2 regions of the Priestia sp. VA7 genome follow, and region 1 is predicted to be linked to the other one. Evidence: a T-box and tRNA genes for the amino acid it is inferred to sense, from the RefSeq annotation. Region 1 holds a T-box; the other holds one or more tRNA genes.
The links. A T-box is a leader RNA that pairs with one kind of tRNA and senses whether it is charged. The one in region 1 lies ahead of AC0C45_RS01220 (valine--tRNA ligase), so its partner is inferred to be a tRNA-Val.

Region 1 (11,002 bases):
ATCAAGCAGGTACATTATCAGGTAATCCGCTTGCGATGACAGCTGGATACGAGACGTTAACGCAGCTGACACCTCAATCCTACGATGAGTTCATTCGTAAAGCAGATCGCTTAGAAGAAGGATTGATGGCAGCAGCTGAAAAATATGATGTGCCGTTTACCGTAAACCGAGCTGGTTCAATGATTGGTTTCTTCTTTACAAACGAACAGGTAATAAATTACGAAACAGCGAAAACATCGAATTTAGATTATTTTGCAGCTTACTATCGTGAAATGGCTAATGAAGGCGTATTTTTACCTCCTTCTCAATTCGAAGGAATGTTTTTATCAACTTCTCATACAGATGCAGACATTGCACATACAATTGCAGCAGCTGAAAAAGCTTTTTCGAAGTTACGTGGATAAACAGCTAAATAAGATTGACTTTTATATCAAGGCTTACGGAGGATTCCGTAAGCTTTTTTAGTTTTAAAGACATATTTTAATTTATTTGTTCATACATCTTTAATGACCGCGCTATTACCTGGCGGGTGTTGGAAGGGGGAGAACAATTTGTCGCAGGATAATTTATCATGTCTGCGTTTTTCCGTAGAAGAATCAGTATGGTTTCAAAAAGGACAGGAAGTCTCACAACTTTTGTCTATCTCCTTAGAGCCTCAAGTATCTATTCAAGAATATGACCAATACGTGTCTATTCGAGGAGCATTACAATTAACAGGTGAATACGAAACGTACGAGGGAGAGCACTCGTTACGCGAATATACAAATGAGAATCAAGTGCAATCTATCTCTGTCCGTGAAGACGGAACGGCTGAATTATCACATCAATTTCCTGTTGATATTACCATTCCTAAAAATCGTATTCAAAGTATTGAAGACGTATATGTATCTATTGATTTATTTGATTATGAATTGCCAGGCACAAATCAGCTGCAGCTAATGGCTGACTTGTCCATCACAGGATTGTACGAACAGCATGAAGAACGAGAAGAAGAGGAAGAGTTTTCGGAGGAACAGCACATCGTCTCCTATGAAGAAGTGGACGATGATGAAGAGGTATATACTGAAAACGTTGCTCAAGAAGAAGAACAAGAGTTTGACGTAAGCTATCGTGAAGCTCCCGCACTTTTAGAAGCAGAGGCTATTGAAGAAGAGCATTCAGAAGAAGAGCATTCAGAAGAGACCCCTAGTTATTTTTCATCTGTATTTAAAAAAGAATCTCGTGCTGAGCCGGTCGTGGAATATGAAGAGGAAGCATATGAACCATTTGAAGTCGAAGTGAAAAAAGAGGCCCAAATCGAGGAAGAAAGAGAAGACAATGTGATTGAACTGTTTCAGCTTCGTCAAGAGCAAGAAAGCTTCGAAGAATCGCAAGCTAGTGAATTGAATACGTATGCTGACGTTCAACAAGAGGCTGAGCAAGAAGAAGCTGAACAAGAAGAGGAAAAGATTATTGTTGAATTTCGGAAAGAAGAAAATGAAAGCGGCCGAAATGAAAACGCCCTTTATTTAACAAAGCTCTTTTCGCGGGAAGAAGAAGCTTTTTCAACTTGGAAGCTTTGTATTGTTCAAGACGGAGATTCGCTTGATACGATAGCAAACCGCTATAATACGAATGTACAAAACATTTTACGAGTAAATAATTTAGAAGATGAATATGAGCTGGAAGAAGGAAGCATCTTAAATATTCCCGTTCGTTAAAGTCGGAAAGAAAACAGTTTTGACGCATATAATGTCTTAACTGTTTTCTTTATTTTTTACGAGGAAGGAGAATATAGATGCAGCGGACAGTAGCAGACTATAAAGTATTGTTAAAAGAATATGACTTAGATGTTGACTTTATCGAAGACTACGGAAAAGTAAAAAAAGTCTATACGAAAACCGGCGTGTTTGCGCTTAAAGAAATGGCGAATCATCAAGAACGAAATCAAAACTTCATTCAAAAGCTGCAGAACGTGTATCAAAAAGGATGGATGGGATTTGTCCCTATTTATCAGACGAAGCGTTCTCAGCCCATTGTTTCAGATGAAAGCGGCTCGTATTACTTAATGCCGTGGCTCCCAAATAATCCGACCGAAGAGCGTGATATTCGATATCATAAATTATTTCAAGAGCTTGCTAAGCTTCACGGCGCTTCGGCGCAGGAAGTAGAAGTGAAAAAAGAAGATATAGAAAATCATTATACATCGATGAAAGAAACGTGGGAAAAACGTCAGGAAGAGCTGAAGCAGTACGTAGTAGAATGCGAGAAGAAAGTTTATATGTCCCCGTTTGAATTGCACTACTGTACATTTTATTATGAAATGACAAGAGCGCTTGAATTTGGTTTTGGAAAGCTCGATCAGTGGAACGATGAAATGGAAGAAAAGGAAAAGATCCGGCTGGTTACGTCTCATGGAAAGCTATCGGCTAAACATTTTATCTATGACGAACGGGGAAATGGTTTTTTTATTAATTTTGAACATGCAAAAGATGCTTCACCGATTTATGATTTGGTCTCATTTTATTTCCGTACTCTTCGCACATACCCAGTAACTACCTATGACAGCTATGAGTGGTTTAGTACGTATGAAAAACATTTTGCTCTCAGAGAAGAGGAACGGCTGCTTTTACACAGTTATTTGGCGTTTCCAGAACCCTTGTATCAGTGTATCGTTCAATATAGGCAGCATAAAGAAAGTAAAACAGAGCTTGAACATATGCAGTCATTTATTCGAGCATACTGGCTGACGAAAAACATTGAACAGCTCAATATTAAAATATTTGAAGTAGATCAGCAAAAAAAAATGGCAGCGGAAGCAGCTGCACAAGCCCAAGCGAACGAATAGCGCTTGGGTTTTTAAATCCAGTCCGAATATAAAGCAACCGCTAGTATGGCAAGCAGTGCCAACAACAGTACATCAAAGGTTGTAGGGAAAAATAGTGTACGTATACCTTGAAAAATTGTTAAAGGAACGATAAACTGTCCACAAGCCGCTCCTGCTGTTTTGAGCCACCGCTGCAGCTGATACGAATTTACATTTATTCGTTTCTTCATTTGTACATGCCCCTTTCAATCCACGTGCCCAGGTTAAAGTAAGTATATGAAAAAAGAAAGAAATGGTGCCATTTTTTTGAGCGGACTCTTCATTTTATTTCCAAAATTAGCGAGTGAATGAAAAAATAAAGAGCAGAACAAAAAAATTATGAATATAATCGTAAAAAAGTGGAGAAGATTATTGACGATTCAACATTTTTTCATATAGTATAATTAAGAGAATTTCATACATAAATACAGTGAATAGGAAGAGTACGGGATGTTCGTCTTTCAGAGAGAGAAATCAGCTGCTGTGAGATTTCTTAAGAATGTGCACTCGGAATGTCGCCTATGAGTAGCTTTTTTGAACAGCTGCATAGCTCAGTAGAAAAAGCCGGTTAATCAACCGTTATGAAATGAAGTGTATAGGCTTATCAAACGGGATAGGTCTATAAAAAAAGGTGGTACCGCGAAATCAACTCCTTTCGTCCTTTTATTAGGAAAGGAGTTTTTTTATGTTTATAAAAGCTTTACACAGTTTCTAAAGACTGAAACTTTATATTATGGAGGTATACATTATGTCTGAAAAAGAAGTGACTCTTCCAACGAAGTATGATCCAAAAGCCGTTGAAGAAAATCGTTATCAGTATTGGTTAGACGGGAAGTTTTTTGAAGCAACAAATGATCCTGAAAAAGAGCCATATACAATTGTAATTCCACCCCCAAACGTAACGGGCAAGCTGCATTTAGGCCACGCTTGGGATACAACGTTACAAGACATCTTAACGCGTATGAAGCGCATGCAAGGCTATGACGTTTTATGGCTTCCTGGCATGGACCATGCGGGGATTGCAACGCAGGCAAAAGTAGAAGAAAAGCTTCGCAGCGAAGGGAAAAGCCGCTACGATCTAGGCCGCGAAAATTTTGTAGCCGAAACATGGAAATGGAAAGAAGAATATGCAAGCTTTATTCGCCAGCAGTGGTCGAAGCTAGGACTTGGCTTAGACTATTCACGCGAGCGCTTCACGCTTGATGAAGGCCTTTCTAAAGCAGTGCGCGAAGTATTCGTAACGCTTTACAAAAAAGGGTTAATCTATCGCGGAGAATATATTATTAACTGGGATCCAGCTACAAAAACAGCTCTTTCAGACATCGAGGTTATTTACAAAGATGTACAAGGTGCGTTTTATCATATGCGCTATCCGTTGGCAGATGGTTCTGGACATATTGAAATCGCAACAACTCGTCCTGAAACGATGCTAGGAGATACGGCTGTAGCTGTTCACCCTGAAGATGATCGCTATAAGCACTTAATCGGCAAAAAGGTTGTCCTTCCGATTGTAGGGCGTGAAATTCCTATCGTAGGCGATGATTATGTTGATATGGAATTCGGTTCTGGTGCGGTAAAAATTACGCCTGCTCATGACCCGAACGATTTTGAAATTGGAAACCGTCATAATTTAGAGCGTATTTTAGTGATGAATCAAGACGGTACGATGAATGACAAAGCAGGTAAATATGAAGGAATGGATCGTTTTGCTTGTCGTAAGCAAATTGTTAAAGACCTTCAAGAAGACGGCGTATTGTTCAACATTGAAGACCACATGCATTCAGTAGGTCACAGTGAACGAAGCGGTGCCGTTGTTGAACCTTATTTATCAACTCAATGGTTTGTAAAAATGCAGCCGTTAGCAGATAAAGCAGTAGATCTTCAAAAACAAGAAGAAAAAGTAAACTTTGTACCTGACCGTTTTGAAAAGACATACTTACACTGGATGGAAAATATTCGCGACTGGTGTATTTCGCGTCAGCTTTGGTGGGGACACCGCATTCCAGCTTGGTATCACAAAGAAACTGGAGAGGTATACGTAGATCATGAGGCTCCAGCAGATATCGAAAACTGGGAACAGGATTCAGATGTATTAGACACATGGTTCAGCTCAGCGCTATGGCCGTTCTCAACAATGGGCTGGCCGGATGTGGATGCAGCTGATTTCAAACGCTACTACCCAACAAATGTGCTTGTAACAGGCTACGACATTATCTTCTTCTGGGTATCTCGTATGATTTTCCAAGGTCTTGAATTTACGGGTAAACGTCCGTTTGACGATGTACTGATTCACGGTCTTGTCCGAGATGCTGAAGGTCGTAAAATGAGTAAATCACTTGGTAACGGCGTAGATCCAATGGAAGTAATCGAGAAATACGGTGCGGATTCTCTTCGCTACTTCTTATCTACAGGAAGCTCACCGGGACAAGATTTACGCTTCAGCTTTGAAAAAGTCGAAGCGACGTGGAACTTTGCAAATAAAATTTGGAATGCTTCTCGTTTTGCATTAATGAACATGGATGGCATCACATTTGAAGAGCTTGATTTATCAGGCGAAAAATCCGTTGCCGATAAATGGATTTTAACGCGCTTAAATGAGACGATTGAGCACGTAACAAAATTAGCTGACAAATATGAATTCGGTGAAGTTGGACGCATTCTCTATAACTTTATTTGGGATGATTTCTGCGATTGGTACATTGAAATGGCTAAACTTCCTCTTTACGCAGAAGATGAAGCAGCTAAAAAGACAACACGCTCAATTTTAGCTTATGTACTTGATAACACAATGCGACTTTTACATCCATTCATGCCGTTTATTACTGAGGAAATTTGGCAAAGCTTGCCGCATGAAGGCGAATCAATTACAGTAGCTAAATGGCCGGAAGTACGCGCTGAGCTTTCGGATAAAGAAGCTGCTAACGATATGCGTTTACTTGTAGATATTATCCGTGCTGTTCGTAATATTCGTGCTGAAGTGAACACGCCGATGAGCAAACAAGTAAAATTATTTATTAAAGCTAAAGATGAAAATATTCAAAGCCAGCTTGAAAAGAACCGTGCGTATGTAGAACGTTTCTGTAATCCAAGTGAGCTTGTGATTTCAACCGATGTTTCATTAGATGAAAAAGCGATGAGTGCTGTTGTAACAGGAGCAGAATTAATTTTACCTCTTGAAGGTTTAATTAATATCGAAGAAGAGATCGCACGTTTAGAAAAAGAATACGACAAGTTAAACAAAGAAGTAGAACGTGTACAAAAGAAATTAAACAACCAAGGCTTTATTGCAAAAGCGCCTGCTAAAGTAGTAGAAGAAGAGCGTGCAAAAGAGCAAGATTACGTTGAAAAACGTGAAGCTGTTCAGTCTCGTATTGCTGAATTACGCGGATAATCAATGGGTTAATGAATGAACAGAAAAAGCGTGGCTTGTATAGCGACGCTTTTTCTTTACATAATAATAGCGATGGAAAAGAAAGGTGAATAAAAGATGATAACGACATATGAAGAAGCGCTTGATTGGATTCATAACAGACTTCGCTTTGGAATCAAGCCGGGGTTAGAACGAATGGAATGGATGCTAGAGCAGCTTGATTTTCCGCAGCAAAATATAAATGCTATTCATGTTGCTGGGACGAATGGTAAAGGTTCTACTGTTTCTTATTTGCGAAACATGTTAGAAGAAGCAGGGTATAAAGTTGGAACGTTTACTTCCCCTTATATCGAAACATTTAATGAGCGGATTAGCGTGAATGGACAGCCTATTTCAAATGAAGCAATGACCGCTCTTGTTCAGGAAGTAAAGCCTGTAGTGGAGCGACTAGAACATACGGACTTAGGGTCAGCAACGGAATTTGAAGTGATTACAATCATGGCTTTTCTTTATTTCGGCTATCATGATTCAGTTGACTATGCTGTGTTTGAAACAGGTCTTGGGGGACGATATGATTCAACAAACGTTGTGAGTCCTATGGTGAGTGTTATTACAAACATTGGATTTGATCACATGGCGATACTAGGTGATACGGTAGAAGAAATTGCAGCAGAAAAAGCGGGGATTATTAAAAAAGAAGTCCCTATTATTACGGGTGCCGAGCAGGTAAAGGCGCTTGACGTCATTACAGAAGAGGCAAATTCGAAGCAGGCTCCGTTATTTGTGTTAGGAAAAGAATTTAAAATTGAAAACTATGAGCCCTTAGCAAATGGAGAAGGCTTTACGTTAAAAACGCCGTATAGCACATTTAAACACTTGCAATTAAATATGCTTGGCTATCATCAAGTTAAAAATGCAGCTTTGGCTCTCATGGCCGTTTGTTATTTAAAAGAAAAGAAAAAGCTTTCTATCTCCAAAGAGCAAATGATAAAAGGGATTCAGCATACAAAGTGGAACGGCCGCTTTGAGATAGTAAATGAGCATCCCTTAACGATTATTGATGGGGCTCATAATGCAGAAGGCATTGATAGCTTGTTATCTACTTTACGCCTTCATTATGAAGGTCGAAACATTCATTTAGTTTTCAGCTGCTTAAATGATAAAAGCGCTGATCGAATGGTCCAAGAACTTGAAACAATCGCTGCAAGTATTACATTTACGTCGTTTGACTTTCCTCGTGCTCGCACAGCCGCAGAGCTTTATGAGATGAGTACTCATCATAATAAGCATATGGACGAGAATTGGAAAAAAGCAATTGCTTACGTAAAGGAAAAGGCGACAGGTGAACAAGACATGGTCGTGATTACAGGGTCTCTGTATTTTATATCAGAAGTGCGGGCTTTTCTTCTCAAATGAGCAAAAGCAGCAAGTGGAATCTTGCTGCTTTTAACACAATGTAAGGAAGGGATAGGGATAATAAGTAAGCACTAAGTTCAAAGTATTGTCACTTTCACCCCCTAGGTAAGTGATATATAATAAACATGTACATCACTAAATAAGGAGATTGTTAACATGAGTAAGAATAATGAAAAAATTGTACCGAAAAGTAATAAAAACTTTACCGGTATTATTCTTACCTTTTCAGTGATAGCGAATGTTATTATTTTACTGCTATTCTTTTCGAATATTGGCTATCAAGGAAAAGTAAGTTTTGATTTGACTATCTTTCCACGGTTAAATGCTATTTTGAATAGTTTTACGTTTATTTTTTTAGTTGCAGCGTTGATTTCAATTTTCAGGAAAAATATTAATGCTCATAAAGGTTTTATTTTAGCAGCATTCACTTCCACACTGCTCTTTTTAGTTTCATATTTAACGTTCCACTACATCTCCACAGAAACAGCCACGTTCGGTGGAGAAGGAATCGTTCGTCCCATTTACTTCTTTATTTTGATCACACACAGTTTCCTAGCAGCGATTATTGTTCCGCTGGCACTGTTTGCACTTGTGTGGGGATGGACAATGCAAGTTGAAAAACATAAAAAAATTGTGCGATGGACAATGCCAATCTGGCTTTATGTAAGTCTTACAGGTGTAATTGTCTACTTATTTATGGCTCCTTACTATTAAAAAACGTCTGCTTTTGCAGACGTTTTTTTTATGCTGTTATTGTTTTTTAGTGGTATAATCCTTATTACCTATAAAAGGTGTGTTTTAAGGAAGGAGGCATACAGAATATGACTTTTATGGGTATTATGATTCAGTGTATTAATCAAGGAGCTGTTTGATACTAATCAATAAAGGAGAGGTGTGGAAATGGATAAACTGTCCACGAAGAATAAAGGACTTTCTCTAATGCAAGTGATCATACTGGTTATCATAATAGGTCTTCTAGCAGCTTTTCTCATTCCGTTTATTGGCAGCTATTTAAAAGGAAAAGATACATTGCCTCATTCAAAAGAAAATCTACAGTTAGTATTCTGTACCCCTGAAATGGAAGGAGTCGTATGAGTTTAATTTACCTTTATCTATTTGTTTCAGGTCTCACTCTAGGTTCATTTTATAATGTAGCAGGCCTTAGAATTCCTCAGAAAAAATCTATTTTATCTCCAAGATCTCATTGTCCACACTGTTTATACGTTCTTTCTCCACAACAGTTAATTCCCATAGTCTCCTACATTAAAAATGCAGGAAAATGTAGTATGTGTCGCAAAAAAATCTCCTTCATCTACCCGTTCGTAGAATTTTCGACAGGAAGTTTATTTGTATATGCTTTTTTTAGGTTGAATATGACGTTAGAACTGATTGTCATATTAACCTTTGTTTCTTTTTTAACAATTATAGTTGTCTCAGATATAGCTTATATGATTGTCCCAAATAAGGTACTGCTTTTCTTTTTGCCTATCTTTCTTCTTGAGCGTCTTTTCATTCCTTTAACTTCGTGGAGTGATTCCTTAATGGGAGGAGGAATAGCATTTTTTCTCCTCTTTCTAGTCGCATTTCTCAGCAGAGGAGGCCTTGGAGAAGGAGATATTAAATTGTATGGTTTGATTGGTATTGTGCTTGGAGTAAAGCTTGTTTTGCTATCGCTTTTTTTAGCTATATTAATAGGCGGAACCGTTAGCATAGGAGCGTTATTAATGAAAAAGGCAAAGGTAGGTGTACCAATTCCTTTCGTTCCTTTTATTTTTATAGGGACAATCGCTGCTTATTTTCATGGAAACGAATTGATAGATTGGTATGTTAGCAACTATTTTTATTGAGCTTCAAATCTTCGACAAATTTGAAATTTCTGTAACTAAATAGCGAAAACCTTTTGTAACAAGACGACAAATGTCTTGTTATTTTTTTTTTCTTCTATGATAGCATGGAAAAAAGTGTATGTTTTATGTCGGTTTACCTCAGCTTGCAACCGGTATTAAGACTACGTTAACTAAAGGCGGTGGGGAAGTGGACAAGCAGGAACGAAAAATTTCAATTAAAATCAATGGTCAATCCAAGGATGAGAAGGAAGAACAAGCGCCAGAAAAAGACGAATTTACATGGGTTCTTCCGGAGCCGGCATCCAAAGATTCTCATGTGGAAGAAAATAAAGTGGTATTTATTGAAGATGTAAGAAATGAAAAAAAGAAAAAGCCGCGATTACATCCTAAAAATGTTTCGATTAAAACGGTAAACGGCGGTGTGATCAAACGAACAGCTGTGATTGTACTGCTAGCAGTTGGAATAGGCAGCGGCATCGGTATGGTTGGTGTGAAAATGATGACAGGAAGCGAACAGCCTGTAAGCAAAGCACAAACAAGTGAGCAAACGAAAGAAGAAAAAACTTCTCAAACAGCGTCTGCCACTGAAAGTGTTGGTAAAGCTGAAAAGAAAAACGAACAGGAATCGAAGGGGACATCAGCTGCTGTTTCTACTTTAGAACCTTTTTCCTTTTACATTGTTCAAGCAGGTGCTTTTTCATCAAAAACTGCTGCAAATAAAGCAATGGATAAATGGAAAGAAGAGAACGAAGCAGGCGAGATCTTTTCACCTAAAACCTATTCTCTTGTCGTTGGTGCTGCCACTGGAGAAGAAAAAGCGAACGCACTTAGTAAAGCGTATAAACAACAAGGTAAAGATGTATATGTAAAGTCTTATGAAATTAAGCCCACTAGCGAATTAGGGAAAAAAGATCAAACGGTTATAACCACAGCGCAGCCGTTTATGGCTAATCTCTTAGATCAATCTGTTAAAGCGATTGAAGGACAGCGGGTAGCCGATATCAAATCTCTGAAAAAAGAGCTGACAAAAGTTCAGAAAGAAGCGTCAAATGAAGACATTAAAACCATGGTGAGCACCCTTCAAAAAGCTGCTGCTTCTCTTTCTTCATATGAAGACAATAAAAGCAGTAAAGATGCTTGGCTTGCTCAGCGATACGTGTTAAAAGCTCTTCAGCAGTATGAAAGCCTTGTAACGTCTTAACAAGTGAGGTAGTGTAATGCTGCCTCACTTGTTTATTGTCATTTGGAGATGAAATTGCTAAAATAACGGTGTGTCCTTCTTTTTTAAATCAAAATGCAAAGGTGAGATGTATGAAACAAACATTAATTTTAGCCTCAGGCTCTCCTCGTCGAAAAGAATTACTTCAGCAGCTTCACATTCCCTTTACCGTTCACGTTAGTACAATTGAAGAAATCGTCAATCCATTATACACTCCGTCCGAGGTAGTAATGGATTTAGCTAGGCAAAAAGCAGTGGACGTCGCTTCGCATCATAAAGAGGATATTGTCCTAGGTGCCGATACA
Region 2 (11,002 bases), on a different contig from region 1:
ACCATTAGTTTTATCAATCATATATTGGAAAAAACAAAAAAAGTGTGAGACATAACGAAATCAATTAAATCTAAAGACGAACAAATGGGATAAAGAAGCTCGTATAGATCACTTGTTACACCGTCCCCACAAAAAAATCCGAACGCGTTTGATTCTCTATCAAGAATCAAACGCGTTCGGATCTTCCCTTTAACTAAACTACTTTTTCCATAGCCTCTATTAAAATTAAACGTCTTTTCTTTCTCCTGTAGCAGCCACTACAATCGCACTGCCTTTCTTTAACTCTTCTTCATATTTTTTTGTTTCATCTTTTGATAAGCCTAGTGAAGCCATTTTTGTTCGAAGCTCATCTTCTCTGGTTAAAAATAAACTCGCTGCTGAATGTAAAGGACCTTCTTCAGACAGACGAATAATATTTGTGTCCGTTACTTCTGTTAAATTTTTAGAATTTTCCTTGTCATACGTAAACACGTATACTTCATCTTTCTCAAAACCTTTGTCTGCAAATTGATTAACTGCTTCGTTAATATTTGCTCCTTTTTCTACTACTTCAACATGTTTCATTATTTATAACCTCCTGTTTCTATCGCACATCTTTCTTTTATACTTAGCAAAAGAATAAACTTCTTACTACTATGTATACCCGTTTTCAGAAAGGAAAACCCGCATTTAGCGCTTCGGAGAGAGTTTAGAAATTCTTCCATAGTATCCTTTAATTAGACGCATACCTCTTTCGATTAACGTATCTAAAACAATTATTCAGCTGCTTTTCAGCTAACGTTCATAAGAAATTCATCTCCATTGCTTATCGTAATAAAAGAAAAAGACGCTAATCAGATACTTTATACGCATAATGAATGTCTGTGTCAGAGTAAGCCGGATATGAATGCAACAATTCATATCCGGCTTTTTACATGAAAGAACTTCTAACAACATCCTGTCCTTCCGCCTTACAACATACTATAATTCTCCATATTAACTAAAAATCCAGGTTATATAGGAGGTTTTACAATTGAACAGCCAGCCACAGTTAAAGAAAGAGTTAAAGATTAGGCACATCACCATGATTTCTCTTGGAGGAATTATCGGGGCAGGATTGTTTATCGGAAGCGGATCGCTCATTAACACCGCTGGCCCGGGATCTATTTTTTCGTACGCATTTGCTGGTTTGCTCGTTATTTTAGTCATGCGAATGCTTGGCGAAATGTCTACTGCAAATCCTTCCAGCGGTTCTTTTTCTACCTATGCAAAAGAAGCATTAGGCCCTTGGGCCGGCTACACGATTGGCTGGCTTTACTGGTTTTTCTGGGTTATCGTTATTGCTGTTGAAGCCATTGCAGGTGCAAACATTATTCAATACTGGTTCCCGTCTTTGCCGTCTTGGGGAGTAAGTCTTGCTCTTACTTTTTTATTAACAATGACCAATCTGTACTCTGTTAAATCTTTCGGAGAATTTGAATATTGGTTCTCTCTCATTAAAGTCGTCAGCATCGTTCTTTTTTTACTTTTAGGTATAGCTATTATTTTTGGATTTATTCCAGGCATTGATTCTCCCGGCACTTCTAACCTTTTGCATAAAGGCGGATTTTTACCAAATGGAATTAGCTCTGTATTTTTAGGAATTGCCCTCGTCATGTTCTCTTTTATGGGAACAGAAATTGTCGCAACCGCAGCAGGTGAATCGTCTCAGCCTGAAAAAGCCATTACCATCGCGACCAATACCGTTATTTATCGCATTTTGTTTTTCTATTTAGGCTCTATTTTTATTTTAGTAACGGTTCTTCCGTGGAATTCGTCAAGCCTAATGAAAAGCCCATTTGTATCTATTCTTGAATTAGTGAATGTACCGGCCGCAGCTCAAATTATGAACTTTATTATTTTAACAGCCGTTCTTTCCTGTCTGAATTCTGGTCTGTATACGAGTTCTCGCATGCTGTTTTCCATGTCTCAAAACGGCGATGCGCCAAAAAGATTTTCAAAATTAAATAAAAAAGGCGTGCCGGTTAGCGCGATATTAGCTTGTACAGTTATCTCGTACGTTAGCGTTATCTTTAACTACATTTCACCGGACAAAATCTTTTTGTTTTTAGTGAATGCATCAGGTGGCGTAGCGCTTCTTGTATATCTTGTTATTGCATTTTCACAGATTAAAATGCGAAAAAAATATGAAAAAGAAAATCCTGAAGCATTAAAAATTAAAATGTGGTTATTTCCTTACTTAACTTACGCTACAATCCTTGCCATCACTGGTATTTTTATAGCCATGGCATTTATTGATTCATTACGTTCTCAGTTCTTCTTAACTCTTTTAATTGCTGTACTCGTCGTAGGTTCTTTTTTCTTTCAGCGTACCAAAATGACGAGCGGCTTAGCAGCAAAAGAAAATACATCAAAATAAAAGAGGTTGAGACATAACTAAATGAATTCGATCTCAAGATGAACAAATGAGATAGATGAAACTATATTCACCATCAAAAAACGAACCACGAATCAAACATATTGATTAATGGTTCGTTTTTCACTTGGATTAAAATGCTTTTGTACCAGCCTCTTTTTATTTAACGAGATAAATCTCCTACAATTTTTGTTCCGTGTAATTCAGCTGCTTTTGTTTCTTTTATAACCGCCTCTGCGTTGCTTTCATGAATTCCTCCGCCGGGCAAAATAATAATACGGTCGTTAGCATATGTGATCAATTCTCGGATCATATGAAGATTTTGCAAAGCAGATCCTTTCCCTCCTTTGGTCAAAATACGGTCTGCTCCCAATTCACTAAGTATATCAATGGCTTTGTATTTATCTTTAATCTCATCAAATGCCATATGAAACGTAACGCTTAAAGGATGAGCTTCTGCTATTAACTCTTTAGTACGTCCGTAATCGATTTCAGCTTCTTCTGTTAAAATGCCAAATACTACTCCGTTTACTCCAAGGTCTTTACATGCTTTAACGTCTTTTTTCATAATTTGAAATTCTGCTTCGGAATATATAAAATCACCGCTTCTTGGGCGAATAATTACGTTGATATCTGTATCAAGATGTTCGCTTGCATATTCAATGGTGCCGTAACTTGGCGTAGCGCCTCCTTGACTGAGATTGTCACACAATTCAATGCGGTCTGCTCCTAGCTTTTCTGCTTTTTTTGCCTGCTCATACCCTTCTGCACACGCTTCTTTTATGTACTTCATACTCTCAACTCCTTTATTGGCTCTATAAATAAAGCCCATCTTTAAAAAGATGGACTTCCTTCTGCTATTTAATCGCTTTATGAACTTTTAATTTCTTTCCTTTAATCGTTTTGTTTTTCATTGCTTGTAACACTTTGGTACCTTTTCCATTCAGAATCTCTACATAAGAGACGTTTTCTTGGATCGTAATAATTCCAATATCGTCTGCGGTTACTCCGTCTAACTTTGCAATTGTTCCCACAAAATCAACCGCTCTAATTTTCTTTTTCTTTCCTCCGTTAAAATACAGCTTCATAATGTCTTTATTTAATGACTCGCTTTTATCTTTTTTAACTTCTGGACGCTCATTGATTTTTTCAGTAAAAGCGGATGCTGCCTGCTGTACTTCTTCTTTAGAAGGAGGAGTAGATGTTGAAATTGAAAAACCGATATATTCTTCAATTTCCGATAGCATTCTCTCTTCATAAGGCGTTACAAATGTGATAGCCTTCCCTTTTTTACCGGCACGTCCCGTTCTTCCTGTACGGTGAACGTAGCTTTCTTTTTCTAACGGAAGGTCATAGTTAATAACGTGTGTGATATTATCAATATCAATTCCTCTCGCAGCTACATCTGTCGCCACTAAATAGCGAAATTTACCTTTTTTGAAATCATTCATAACCTCAAAACGGTCTTCTTGCACCATTGCCCCGTGAATTTTATCACAAGGATACCCAAGATCATCTAAATCATCTAACAGCGTATTTACCTGCTCTTGCGTGCGGCAAAAAATGATGCAGCTGTCCGGGTTTTCTACTGTGGTTACGTCTTTCAGCAGTTCAAATTTACGTTCGTTTTCTACTGATATAACAGAATGGTCAATCGTACTTGTCGTTAATCCATTCGCTTTGATTTCAACATCAACCGGCTTTTTCATATACTTGCGAGAAAGCTCTTCAATATCTTCAGGAAGCGTAGCGGAGAAAAGCATCGTTACACGCTCACTAGGAAGATGTTGAATAATTGCTTCTACTTGGTCAATAAAACCCATATTTAGCATTTCATCTGCTTCATCAATAACCAAATAACGAATTTTCTCTAATGCAAGCGTTTCTTTTTCTATATGATCAAGCACTCGCCCAGGCGTACCTACAACAATATGTGTTTTTTGCTTTAATTCTACTTTTTGCTTGGCAAACGGTGATTTTCCGTAGACAGCTGCTGCTTTAATTCGCTTAAAACGGCCGATATTTGTAATATCTTCTTTTACCTGCGCGGCCAGCTCTCGTGTAGGTGTTAACACTAAGGCCTGAGGCTTATTTTCTTCCCAATTAACTAATTCACACAGTGGAATGCCAAAGGAAGCCGTTTTTCCACTTCCTGTTTGAGACTTCACGACAACATCTCTTTCTTCTAGCGCGATGGGAAGCACCTTGCTTTGTACTTCCGTAGGATGATTGTATTGCAGGCTAGAAAGCGCCTTAGCTACCTTGTCACTAAGACCATATTGACTAAAACTTCTTTGATTCATTTTGTACCCTCATTTATTTTAAATTAGTGATTATCTTTATCATGACCTGATGCACTATGTTTCATTATACTTTAATTCTTCTATACGCGCTCAAGATTTAATGTAACATTGATTTGTCAAACAAAAGAGAAAAGCCGCTCTCTTATTAATAAGAAAACGGCTTTGGTATGAGCGATGAGGGATTCGAACCCCCGACCCCATCCCTGTCAAGGATGTATTCTCCCACTGAACTAATCGCTCGTGATATGTATTGACTATATTATAGAAAGAGTTATCCAATTTTGTCAACTATTTTTCCAAAGTTCCCAAGTTGGAAGGATCATCTTTACTTTTGATAAAATAAAAACATGCCATAAAGGAGCGTGACGGGATGAAAGCGCATATTGAATTTTATTTTGATTTTGTCTGTCCACTATGTTTTCTAGCCACTAAGCCTTTGAGAGAAGTCATGAAAGAACAAAAAGCTGAGATTGAATGGAAGCCTTTTGAACTTTGGCCTGAGCCAGCCCAGCAGATGGAGCAAATAGAAGATTTTTTAGAGAGAACTTGGAATCAATCGATAGCTCCCTTAGCACAACAGCTGCACGTGGAAATAAATATGCCGGAGAGTCCTTCAGTCCCGCGCACTCATTTAGCACATGAAGGCTTTCATTTTGCTAAAAAACATGGTCAAGAAAGTGCCTATGTAGATGCTGTTTTTAAAGCTTATTGGGAAGATGAAAAAGATATTAGCCAGACTGAAGTCTTAGCAGAAATCGCTGATTCCTTACATTTAGATCAAGAAATATTTATACGTATCTTAAAAGACCGGACGTTCGAACAAGTTCATAAAGATAGCTTAGTTCATGCGTATGAAAATGCTCATGTAACGAAAGTACCAACTTTAAAAATTGGCAGCCGTGTATTTCAAGGATTCGCTTCCAAAGAGACAATCGAAAAAGAGCTGTTACATGAACGTTCTGCTAAAGACAAAGAGAAATGATTTACTAAGAGGTGCATTTGATGAATATTAATTATTATTTTAGCCGGTTTTTAGCTAAGAAACCGGATAGCCCAACGTATCAAAGCTTAGCTGCTTTACAGAACAAACACATGCTTCATGTTCCTTTTGAGAACTTAGATGTTCTGTCTCAAACCCCTATTATAATTGATTTGGAACGAATTTTTCAAAAAGTAATTGTAAATTTACGCGGAGGATTTTGCTACGAATTAAACGGTCTATTTGGCTGGCTGTTAAAAGAAAGCGGATATGAAGTCTCTTACGTTTCAGCTACCGTCAAAAAACCCGACGGCACGTGGACCATTGAAGGAAGTCACGCTACAAACCTTGTGACGATTGAAAATCAGCCTTACATCGTAGACGTTGGATTTGGAGATTCTGTGCGCAAGCCAATGCCTTTAAATGGCGAAGTAGTAAGAGATGTAAGCGGCTCTTATCGTATGACAAACGTTGCTGAGCATATGTATGATTTGCAGCGATGGGAAGATGATGTATGGAAAACGCTGTACCGTGTGTCTACGCTTCCTAAGAAACTGACTGACTTTACTCCCATGTGTGAGTTCAATCAAACGTCAGCCGATTCTCCGTTTGTACACAAACGTCTTGTTACGATCGCAACCCCTACAGGGCGCATTACCCTCTCTGGTGAAACGCTAACTGTAACAGATGGCGAAAAAAAGACGAAAAGGAACGTTTCAGAAGAAGAAACACCTGATATTTTACAAAATCATTTTTATATTATTAAAGGATTTTATTAATATTGTTCTTATACAAAAAACCGGCCTCTTATGGGGCCGGTTTTTGTACAGGAGTAATCATCCTGTTTTCTACAGGCGACTTTAAAATAATCGACGTATTCACGTTTCCATAAGGAATCAGTTCATCAACCAGCATTCGAAGCCCTTCCATTCCACACACCGCTGCTTTGATAAAATAAGAAACTGGCCCCGTTACACGATGACATTCAAGTACATCTTCATTTTGCTCAATAAAGTCTTCAAATTCCTCTGGTTTTCTTTTTAATTCGCTTACTTGAATAAATAGCTGTGTATCTCTTCCTAAAGCTTTCGGAGACACCGTAGCGCTGAAACGCTGGATCACTCCTCGTTCCTGCAGACGCTGCAGTCTTTCTGATACGCTTGGACGGCTAAGAGCCAGATTTTTTGATAAATCACTAATCGTCATACGCCCATCTTTTTGCAAAATAGATAATAATTGTACATCGATTTGATCCATACAAACCTTTCCTTTCAAAATGAATATAATAAATAAAATCTTCATTCAATTTGATAACAGAACAAGTATTATTTCCTTCACTTATGCATGTGTTTTCTTTATTTAATATCCTATCATTAAAGTAGATGATTGAAAATGAAAATTCAGAAAAAACAAACAAAGGGGTTTATTTATGAAAAAAGTTTTATGGATTATTCTTGGATGTACAATTGCAAGTATTGGTGTCCTTATCTTGCGACACTCTCACGTAGTGACGGGAGGAACAGCTGGTCTATCTCTCAGCTTGTCATATGCTCTTCCTTTATCATTTGCGGTGATCTTTTTTCTCATTAATATTCCTTTTTATCTCTTTTCCTTCTTTCAAATGGGATGGAAATTTACCGCCACAACTATAGGATCAGTGTCTTTACTATCACTTCTCACTTCACTCGATCACTTGCTTCCTTCCTTTACACTTCCCAGCCTTATGGGTGCTGTTACTGGCGGACTAATTGCAGGCCTTGGGTTATCCATTTTATTTATGAACGGAGCTTCTCTCGGCGGTGCTAATATTCTAGCGCTATTCGCACAGCGAAAATTCGGCTGGGATCCTGGAAAAGTGAATTTTTCATTTGATTTCCTTGTCGTGCTGTCGAGCATGTATTCAATTGGATTTTCAAAAGGAATTTTCTCTGTCATGTCTATTGCAATTACAGGGTTTGTTATCAGCTACTTTAAACAAAAAATTGCTTTACACAATCAACCCACACCCGCTTCTGTTACACAGCCTTTAGATAATGCGATTTCCAAATAAAAAACACGATTTAGCTGTGACTAAATCGTGTTTTTTATTTAAATTTTTTCTACTTTTATAAAATCAAATTGGGCTTCATATCCTTCTCCTTGAGGACTACAAGCGTAAATGCCAACTTGAACAGGTTCTTTGGATGAGTTCAATAAGTAAGCGAGTCGGAGCTGAGTCCACGAATCTCCATCACTTGAATAACAAACGGTGTAATCATCGTTTTTTCGCTGAATTTTAAAATAAAGCGCTGATTTGTTTTGAGTAAAATTTTGACTGGACCAATCTGAGAAGCCCTGGTTGGTTACCACTGCTCCTAATTGGTTAGGACCATCGGGATTGTATTCAACTGACGTTTTGATCCACGTATCTTTTGATACACGAATCATGAGACCTGCTTGATCGTAGCGATTAACTGGATATGTATGCACCTTTGTCATGATTTCAAAGTCGCCTTCTACTTCACGGTAAAGAAAGTGTCCATTGTCCGCTTCAAAACCATAATGAGTACGCTGCCAAAAATCTGTTTTAGCATCTGTTTTAATCACTAATCGATTCGTTTCCGTATCAATTTGAAATTGAGCTGGTGGACAATACCAAGAAACGTCTGAATCTAATTTTCCTTCTGAAAAGTTTGTGAAAAATACTAGTTGATTACTCACTCTCTGTCATTCCCTTCTTAGAAGCTATTGTTCTTCTATTTCTATTCTGCCATAATTTAACGAATAAATAAAATATTTTGATTATTCTTCTTGTAAATTCTTTTTTTCATAAAAAAAATAAGACTCTTTTACATAGAGTAAAAGAGTCTTATTTTTAGATTAGTGCATTTAGAATAAGTGCTCCTGCAAAAGCAATAAAGGATAGAAGCGTTTCCAAAACGGTCCATGTTTTGAATGTTTCTTTCACTGTTAATCCTAAATACTCCTTCACCATCCAGAAGCCAGCATCATTAACGTGAGAGAACATTAGTGAACCCGCACCAGTAACGATAACAAGAAGTTCTAAGTTAACACCGGACATGTGCTCAATGATTGGTGAGACAATACCCGCCGCTGTTGTTAATGCAACTGTTGCTGAACCTGTAGCGATACGGATTAACCCAGCAATTAAAAATGCAAGTACAAGCGGCGACAGTGACAGATGTTCAGACATTTGACCAATTGTTGTCCCTACTCCGCTATCGATTAATACTTGTTTGAAGCCGCCCCCTGCACCAATAATTAAGACAATAGATCCTACAGGAAGCAAACATTCTTCCGTTAGTTTTTTAATCACATCTTTTGTCATACCTTGACGTTTTCCAAGCAGGTAAAACGCTGCAAAACAAGCAATTAAAAGTGCAATTAATGGGCTTCCTATTAATTCTACACACTTCACTACGCCGCTTGGCAATCCGTTAATAACAGGTGCTATAGCTGCTAAGACCATTAATAGAACGGGCAGTAAAATGACAAAAAATGAAACGCCTGTACCAGGAAGATCTTTTGATGTTGTCGTAATACGAATTAGATCAGGTTCTCCTTCTGGAACCACTCGTTTGTGAACCCACTTTGCAAAAACTGGTCCAGCGATAACTGCAGCTGGAATTGAAATGATTAATGCATATAAAAGTACTTTCCCCGTATTTGCTCCGTAAATACTAATAGCTGCCATCGCTCCTGGATGAGGAGGAACGAGACCATGAACAATTGATAATCCTGCAATAACTGGCAGAGCAATCAATAATATATTTTGTTTTGTTGTTTTATGAATAGAAATAACTAAAGGCAGTAAGATTAAAATTCCTACTTCGAAGAAAACAGGAATACCAATAATGAAACCTGCTACTAGCATCGCCCATGGCAGTCTTTTCACACCGAATATTCTTACGAAATAATCCGCTACCTGCATGCCGGCACCTGAATCGGCCATCAGCTTACCTAAAATTGTTCCCAGCGCTAAAATTCCTACTAAGTGGCCTAAAACACCGCCCACTCCCGTTTCGTAAGCACCAACAATTTTATCCATTGATAATCCAGAAGCAATTGCTAAAAACAAACTCGCAACCGTTAAACTAATAAACGCATGCCATTTAAAAACTGAAACACCTACAATAACAATAACAATTGCGGCAACTGTAATAGCTAATAAGTATGCATCCATCTTGCTTTCCACCTTCCCTTTAAGTAAACGCTTTCTTCGTGTGACAAAAAAGCTCTACACCCTGTGAATTTTTTAAAAAATAAGTTCCAAATATCGAAATCGTTTACATTAATTATTTTAGAAAACGATTTCATTTTTTTATTACTTAAATTATATGAAAAAAAAATTCTTAAATCAATAAAAAAACTCAAAAAAATTTTATCAATTTTCTTCCATACAGTTTTAACACATAAAAAAATCCAATCATGTTAATGATTGGATTCGTCTTGTTTATTTGGTGATGGTTGGATCAGCCGTTTGACTGTCGATAATCGTTTTTTCGCTTGTTTTTAACGTTATCTCTTCATATTCCCCCGGCGCTAATACACTTTTATCTCCTCTCATGAGATACGTGTAAGCGATGATAGAAATGAATAGACCAAATGTCCAGGCATTATCCCATAAAAAGCGCAGTCCAGGAATCAGTAAGCCTAAAACGGGTATGGCCACGCCAATTACTAATGCATAAATACCGTTTTTATTAAAACCTGTTGAATAACTGTAGCGACCGTTTACCTCATATAAATCCTTTAATGCCATCTGTCTCCTTCTTACAAGCCAGTAGTCAGCAATGGCGATGCCGTCTATGGGGCCAAGCAGCGCTCCGTATGTTCCAAGCCAGCCGAAAATATAGTTCCCGAAATTAGACATGATGTACCATGGCTGAAGTAAAATAGCAAAAATACCGGTCACTAGCGCCCCCATCGCAAACGTGATTTTCTTTGGATTCAGATTCTCAATTGCACGAGCTGGTGCGACGATATTTGCTCCCACATTAATCGTTAAAGAAGAAAGCACGATAACGATTGTTCCTAAGAAAATGATAAACGGAGGGAATTTAGCTACCAAGGCCACTGGATCCCAAATAGCTTCTCCAAATATAACGATTGTTGCTGAGGTAACAGCAATTCCAATAAATGAAAAAATACTCATCGTCAATGGCAAAGAGAAGGTTTGCGCAACCATTTGAGATTTTTGACTCCTAGCATATCGACAAAAATCAGGAATGTTCAAAGCGAGCGTCGCCCAAAATGCAATGACTCCGGTTAAAGCAGGGAAAAATACAGCTAGAAATTCTCTGGTTGATGTAAATTTAGAAGGCG

Region 2: it has a tRNA-Val gene. The T-box ahead of AC0C45_RS01220 (valine--tRNA ligase) is inferred to sense a tRNA for this amino acid. The anticodon was not compared.

What each region holds. Positions count from the first base shown of each region.
Region 1 covers NZ_JBVQPN010000001.1:228,808-239,809, forward strand. Annotated here, with positions in the region: gene hemL (glutamate-1-semialdehyde 2,1-aminomutase) at 1-404, shown strand, start outside; gene spoVID (stage VI sporulation protein D) at 552-1,700, shown strand; gene ysxE (spore coat protein YsxE) at 1,778-2,827, shown strand; gene AC0C45_RS01215 (hypothetical protein) at 2,839-3,036, opposite strand; T-box leader at 3,267-3,511, shown strand; gene AC0C45_RS01220 (valine--tRNA ligase) at 3,594-6,236, shown strand; gene AC0C45_RS01225 (bifunctional folylpolyglutamate synthase/dihydrofolate synthase) at 6,333-7,631, shown strand; gene AC0C45_RS01230 (DUF420 domain-containing protein) at 7,788-8,345, shown strand; gene AC0C45_RS01235 (hypothetical protein) at 8,532-8,726, shown strand; gene AC0C45_RS01240 (prepilin peptidase) at 8,723-9,478, shown strand; gene AC0C45_RS01245 (SPOR domain-containing protein) at 9,597-10,679, shown strand; gene AC0C45_RS01250 (Maf family protein) at 10,790-11,002, shown strand, end outside.
Region 2 covers NZ_JBVQPN010000002.1:133,962-144,963, reverse strand. Annotated here, with positions in the region: gene AC0C45_RS07360 (YflT domain-containing protein) at 226-564, opposite strand; gene AC0C45_RS07355 (amino acid permease) at 1,064-2,398, shown strand; gene AC0C45_RS07350 (copper homeostasis protein CutC) at 2,559-3,188, opposite strand; gene AC0C45_RS07345 (DEAD/DEAH box helicase) at 3,253-4,698, opposite strand; tRNA gene AC0C45_RS07340 (tRNA-Val) at 4,867-4,938, opposite strand; gene AC0C45_RS07335 (DsbA family oxidoreductase) at 5,069-5,680, shown strand; gene AC0C45_RS07330 (arylamine N-acetyltransferase family protein) at 5,701-6,456, shown strand; gene AC0C45_RS07325 (Lrp/AsnC family transcriptional regulator) at 6,485-6,934, opposite strand; gene AC0C45_RS07320 (YitT family protein) at 7,107-7,727, shown strand; gene AC0C45_RS07315 (DUF1349 domain-containing protein) at 7,766-8,377, opposite strand; gene AC0C45_RS07310 (GntT/GntP/DsdX family permease) at 8,532-9,860, opposite strand; gene AC0C45_RS07305 (NCS1 family nucleobase:cation symporter-1) at 10,131-11,002, opposite strand, start outside.